Regions from separate parts of the Bacillus sp. PK5-006 genome, predicted to be linked through region 2. Evidence: riboswitches for the same ligand, from Rfam matches in the RefSeq annotation. Region 2 holds a riboswitch; the other holds the start of a gene.

Region 1 (3,426 bases), 470 kb from region 2:
AGAAACGTCTTCCTTATCTTATACCGTTTCTTTGGCAAATCCTTTTGACATAAGTGGATAAAGCAAAATACCCACTAAGAATAGACCGATTCCAAGACCAAAAGTTTTCAAGTCGGCTGTTCCTGAAATAATGACCCAAGCTGAATATCCCATCGCAACAAGTGCAATGATACCGTCTCTTGTTCGATTCCCTTTTTGAAGCTCATATGTGTCACCTTGCATGATGACCTTAAAGCTGTAGATGGAAGACACAATATACGGAATAAGATACGCAAGTGTCGCTGATGTGGTTAAAAAGGTAAAAGCTTCATTAATCGTACGTGACATCACAGAGAAGATAAACAGCTGTGACATAATATTTGTAACAGTCAAAGCGAAAGCAGGGCTTCCTTTTTTGTTTGTTTTTGCAAATACTGCTGGAAAATCACCAGCCTTTGCTGCTTGATACGGTACTTCTGAACCAAGTAAAATCCAGCCAAGCATCGAACCAAACAAACAAATAATCGCCAGCAGCGCCATGACAATTCCGCCAGCTGGCCCAATAATAAGCTGAAGCACATCCACGAATGGTTTGTCAGAGCCTTGCAATTGATCATGCGGCAGAACGCCCATTGTAATCAATGTGATAATCATGTAGATCGAAAGTGCGATTAAAAGACCTGTAATCGTCGCACGTTTCACATCACGCTGTGAGGATGCTCTTCCTGATAAAATGACAGCTGATTCAATCCCAATAAATGCCCATAGTGTGGAAATAGCCGCATGATGAATTTGGCCACCAAGTCCGAGCACTCCTTCTCCGCCTGTTTCAACTGGGAAGTAATAATGTTCAAATAATGCCGTTTGAAATGCAAATAATCCAGCTACAATAAAAAGGACGAATCCAAGCACCTTCGAAAAGGTCGTAATAAAATTCAATTTACTTGCAGCACTTAAGCTAGTGATTAAAATGGTATGTGTTCCCCATAGAAGAAGGGTACATACGATAAACGTCATGAGCTGGCCAAGTGTGACCGCTTCTTTTCCAAAGGTAAAAACTTCAGTCTTCACGGTGAGAATAGGGAAAAAAGTCGTCAAATAACCAGCAAGGCTTGTAATAATTGCGACATTACTAATCCAGCTTGCCACCCAATATCCCCAAACCATTGTAAAACCGGCCGCTTTCCCTTTTTTCGGATCTTTAAAAAGCGCCCTTGCATAACTTTGTGGTCCAGCCGTCAGCTGCGGCTTATGAATGGACAAATGCCCAAATACAAGCGCAATCATCAGCACACCGCCGCCTGTGACAAGCCATGCCATCGTCACACCTAAAGGACTGGCGTGCTGGGCAAGCGTACTTGGCAGCATAAAGATGCCTGAACCTACCATATTTCCGACGACAAAAGCCGTCAATAACCAAAAACCCCATTTTTTTGTCTGTTCCATTTCCGTACCTCCGTTTTATTCACTTTGGACCAGACCCGGCAGTATCTTCATTGATATATTTGTGAAGCAATGACTTGCATTCTTTATGTTCATCATGGATTACTTATTCACAGCATACCCTTATTTTTGTTACTCAGAACATAAAAAAAAGCCTGAACAAAAGTCCATGCTTTTCAAAACATACACCTTGATCTCCGGATAGCCCTCCACGCTTCAAAGACGTGGCAGTCCTGCATTTATTCAATGCAGACCCAGCATAAAGAAAGTTGGAGCTCTCTTTACACTTCGGCGCTGATGCCTTTTTTCTCATGATCTACGATTCCATCTCTCCTATGAGTGACTCATCATCCGCGCAACCTCTACCTCACTGAGACATAGCGTGAGGATTTCTATTCATTTTTACTACACGAAGGTTATCAAACATTCTCACATCTGTCAAAGGGAAAAACATAGAAAAAAGGCAGAGAACGGTTTCTCTGCCCTTTACATGCTTATTGTTGGTTGTTTTTCTTCTTTTGTACAGCTTCCTGAAGCGGATCGCCTGCTAGCTCTTTACTTGCTTCCTCTAACAGCTGATCTACCTGCTGATGGTTTTTCTCACTTTTCGCCTTTTTATCCTTTTGGAAAAATGACATCGCTGTTTCCTCCCTTTTCATAAAATGCGGTTGCCTGTTTAATTTGCGCTACAGCGCTCAGCATTATACAAGGGAAGAGGCTCAATCATCATGAAAGGTCTGTCTCATTTTTTGCAAGTACGACAGAAAGGTTTTTAAATCATCCTTTGTGAAGTCTGACATCATATGCTGAATCACTTTTCCGAAAAGACGTGTATGCTTTTCATAAATCGCCATCCCTTTTTCCGTGACTTCTAAACGAACAAGTGATGAATCGTCCTTGTCCCGTTCTCTTTGAATATAACCCTGCTCACATAATTTATTGAGTGCAATAGAGGCTGCACCAGGGTTTAAAGAGAGTCTTTGCTTCAGCTCTTCGGCATGTGATACTTTGCCTTGTATCAAAATAGAAAGAGCATATATCTGCGGGGGTGTGATGTCTTTCTCTAACTCAAGTAACTTGCGGTTTAATTTACGGCTGACTTCATAATGTACAAGAACAATTTCTTTTAAAATGTCTGCATTACCCATCCGAATCGCATCCTTATCGTTAGTATCAACATGACTTCTCCCTTATTATAGAATGTTTTTCCATTCAGCCAACCATTTTGGCCTCTTTTTCTTTAGAAATAAGCCTTGCTGAATGAATCCACCCTTGATATAGTGAGTACTTGAACTAAAGATAGAACAGGAGTACGCATCATGACAGGAAAAACACACATCATGGGCGGAGTTGCCGCCTCTACAGCCGTTGCCTACTATTATGGATTTGACCCAGTGACGATGGCTGCTGCTGGATCAGTTGGTGCCCTGATCCCTGACCTTTGCCATACAAAAAGTAAAATCGGCAGAAAATTCCCGCTGCTCTCGACACTGATCAGCAGTGTGTTCGGTCATCGCACGTTTACACATAGTTTATTATTTTTGCTGATCATTTATTTTCTAGCGACAACATACATTCCAAATGACAGCCTAAGTATCGGTTTACTAGTCGGGATGGCAAGCCATCTCATCCTGGATGCAGGAACAGTGAACGGGATTAAATTTTTATTTCCAGCTTCCATTAAAGTGCGTCTTCCCTTCTATGTCAAAACAGGCAGCACAGGAGAACAAGTCGTACTAGCTGCTCTTACCGTCGTTACCTGCTATTACATCGCCGTCATCTGCGGCATATCCATCCCATTCTAATGAATCAAAAAGAGTTTTTCCGAAAAAACAGGATATGAATTGATCATTCCTCATTTTTTTAGTAGGTTTAAGATAAGTGTTTTTGCCTTGCAGCTGAATACAGAATGGTGAGGAGCTACATAAATGAAAGCGTTCTTCAAAAATCACTGGTTTTTAGTGTATTCCATCCTCTTCATGTGGATGAAAACATACATCATAT
Region 2 (3,426 bases):
CGCTTTTCTTTCAGCATGGTATAAAACAAATGTTCGTGATACACTAGAAGGAGTGAAAGAGGAAAACAAGGACGGATGAAAATATGAACAAACTAATTAAAGAAAAGCTGTCAGTCCTGCCGGATCAACCAGGCTGTTACTTAATGAAAGATAGACAAAATACGATCATTTATGTGGGAAAAGCAAAGGTTTTAAAAAACAGGGTGCGCTCTTATTTCACTGGATCACATGACGCCAAAACGCAGCGGCTTGTCAGTGAAATTGAAGATTTTGAATACATTGTCACCTCTTCTAATATCGAGGCGCTTATTTTAGAGCTGAATTTAATCAAAAAATATGACCCAAAATACAATGTCATGCTCAAGGATGACAAGACGTATCCTTTTATAAAAATTACGAATGAACGCCATCCTAAGCTGATCGTCACCCGCAATGTAAAAAAGGACAAAGGAAAATATTTCGGTCCATACCCAAACGTACAAGCAGCTCGAGAAACAAAAAAGCTGCTCGACCGCTTATATCCACTGAGAAAATGCGCCACCCTTCCTGACCGCGTCTGTCTTTATTATCATCTTGGACAATGTCTTGCGCCATGTGTGTATGACATTTCCGAGGAAACGAATAAGCAGCTCGTGGACGAAATCACAAGGTTTCTAAACGGGGGACATCAGCAAATCAAAAAAGAACTCACCGAAAAGATGCAGGAAGCCGCTGAAAATTTAGAGTTTGAACGGGCAAAAGAACTGAGAGACCAAATCGCTTATATCGACTCAACGATGGAAAAACAGAAAATGACGATGAGTGATTTATCAGATCGAGATGTCTTTGCCTATGCCTATGATAAAGGCTGGATGTGTGTCCAGGTTTTCTTTATCAGACAGGGGAAATTGATTGAACGTGACGTGAGCCTGTTTCCAATGTATCAGGACCCTGAAGAGGAGTTCCTCACGTTCATGGGGCAATTTTATGAAAAGAACAACCATTTTCTGCCGAAGGAAATTCTGGTGCCGGACAGTGTCGATCAAGAGATGATTGAGCAATTGCTTGAGACGAACGTTCACCAGCCGAAAAAAGGAAAGAAAAAGGATTTGCTTTTACTTGCGCATCAAAATGCCAAAATCGCCTTAAAAGAAAAATTTTCGCTCATTGAGCGTGATGAAGAGCGGACAATTGGTGCGGTGAAGCAGCTCGGGGATGCGCTTAATATTTATATGCCATACAGAATCGAGGCATTTGATAACTCAAATATTCAAGGAGCAGATCCGGTTTCTGCCATGGTCGTCTTTCAGGACGGGAAACCCTATAAAAAGGAATACCGAAAATACAAAATAAAAACCGTCTCAGGGCCAGATGATTATGCATCCATGCGTGAAGTCATTAGAAGACGATATACCCGCGTGTTAAAGGATGAACTGCCGCTGCCAGATTTAATTTTAATTGACGGAGGAAAAGGACAGATCAACGCAGCTATCGATGTGCTTGAAAATGAATTGAATCTGTCTGTCCCGGTCGCAGGTCTTGTAAAAGATGAAAAACACCGGACTTCAAATCTCATGATGGGAGATACACTTGAAATTGTTGCGCTGGAGAGAAATAGTCAGGCCTTTTACTTATTGCAGCGCATCCAAGATGAAGTGCACCGCTTCGCCATTAGCTTTCACCGGCAGCTGCGCGGAAAAAATGCATTCCAGTCTATTTTAGACGATGTACCAGGTATCGGAGAGAAGCGTAAAAAGCAGCTCCTCAAACATTTTGGCTCTGTGAAAAAGATGAAAGAAGCCTCTATCCAAGACTTTCAGGAGGCTGGCATTCCGAAACAGACGGCTGAACTTTTAATGGAAGCATTAAAAAAATAGATTGTACTTTTACCAAAAGTCTGTTAAGATGTGACTAATTTAATAAATGAACGTGTTGTTTGTTGAAGATAGAGGTGCGAACTTCAAGAGTAAGCCTTCGGAGATCGATGGGATCTAAGAAGAGGGCTGAAAGGGGAGCGTCGCCGAAGTGAATAAAATCCACTCATTTTATTCGCTGGCTGTACATTGAAGAAATGTAGGGCTGTCAAGAATTCATTTCTTGGAGGGCTATCTCATTGTTTGCATCGTTTAATGATGATTTTAAAGCAATGGGAGATTTGTTCTCTCATTGCTTTTTTATTTGCAGTGAGCGGCCAGTCTCCAAAGCTGCCTCTTCTCTCACACGTGAACTTTTGAAAAAGGGTGGTAGACATGGGACTAATTGTACAAAAATTTGGCGGAACTTCCGTTGGATCGACAGAAAAAATTCGCAATGCCGCAGAGAGAGTGATCGCTGAACGCGAGGCAGGACATGATGTGGTTGTGGTTGTATCAGCGATGGGCAAATCAACGGATGTTCTAGTAGACCTAGCGAAAGAACTCACAGACGATCCAAGCAAAAGAGAAATGGATATGCTGCTCGCAACGGGTGAGCAGGTGACCATTTCATTATTAGCGATGGCGCTCCAAGCAAGAGGTTATGATGCCATTTCCTTTACAGGCTGGCAGGCTGGTATGAAAACAGAGCATGTACACGGAAATGCAAGAATCGTGGACATTGATGAATCAAGAATAAAAGATGAATTAAGTGCGGGGAAAGTCGTTGTTGTGGCAGGCTTCCAAGGAATTGCAGATGACTTACATATCACAACTCTTGGCCGCGGCGGATCAGATACAACAGCTGTGGCACTGGCTGCCGCACTAAAAGCTGATAAATGTGATATATACACAGACGTACCAGGAGTGTTTACGACAGATCCGCGTTATGTATCATCTGCGCGGAAACTTGCAGGTATTTCATACGATGAGATGCTTGAGCTGGCTAATCTAGGAGCTGGGGTTCTGCATCCAAGAGCTGTTGAATTTGCGAAAAATTATCAAGTCCCGCTAGAAGTCCGTTCTAGTATTGAAAATGAATCGGGTACGTTAATTGAGGAGGAATCATCCATGGAACAAAACTTAGTTGTCAGAGGCATTGCATTTGAAGATCAGATTACACGTGTGACAGTGTGCGGGCTTTCAAGCGGTTTAACAACATTATCGACCATTTTTACGACGCTTGCGAAACAGAATATTAATGTCGATATCATCATTCAGTCGGTCACAAGCACCAACCAGACTTCCATCTCTTTCTCTGTCAAAACGGATGATTTGTCCAAAACAGTTGAAGTATTAGAAGAATATAAAGGGGCGCTTGGCTACGAGCAGATTGAGACAGAAAGCAAATTAGCGAAAGTATCCATCGTGGGATCTGGAATGGTCTCAAATCCAGGGGTAGCTGCTGAAATGTTTGCTGTGTTAGCGCAAAAAGACATTCAAGTGAAAATGGTCAGTACGTCTGAAATCAAAGTCTCAACGGTCGTTGGCCGTGATGATATGGTCAAAGCGGTTGAAGCGCTGCATGACGCGT

The links. Region 2 has a riboswitch for lysine ahead of M1D84_RS06035 (aspartate kinase). Riboswitches for the same ligand answer to the same signal wherever they lie in the genome.
Region 1: linked by a shared signal. The riboswitch ahead of M1D84_RS03515 (amino acid permease) and the one ahead of M1D84_RS06035 (aspartate kinase) in region 2 are both predicted to bind lysine.

What each region holds. Positions count from the first base shown of each region.
Region 1 covers NZ_CP096414.1:705,495-708,920, reverse strand. Annotated here, with positions in the region: gene M1D84_RS03515 (amino acid permease) at 19-1,425, opposite strand; lysine riboswitch at 1,617-1,795, opposite strand; gene sspJ (small acid-soluble spore protein SspJ) at 1,917-2,060, opposite strand; gene M1D84_RS03505 (MarR family winged helix-turn-helix transcriptional regulator) at 2,142-2,570, opposite strand; gene M1D84_RS03500 (metal-dependent hydrolase) at 2,742-3,227, shown strand; gene M1D84_RS03495 (LTA synthase family protein) at 3,351-3,426, shown strand, end outside.
Region 2 covers NZ_CP096414.1:1,177,429-1,180,854, forward strand. Annotated here, with positions in the region: gene uvrC (excinuclease ABC subunit UvrC) at 84-1,856, shown strand; lysine riboswitch at 1,918-2,095, shown strand; gene M1D84_RS06035 (aspartate kinase) at 2,229-3,426, shown strand, end outside.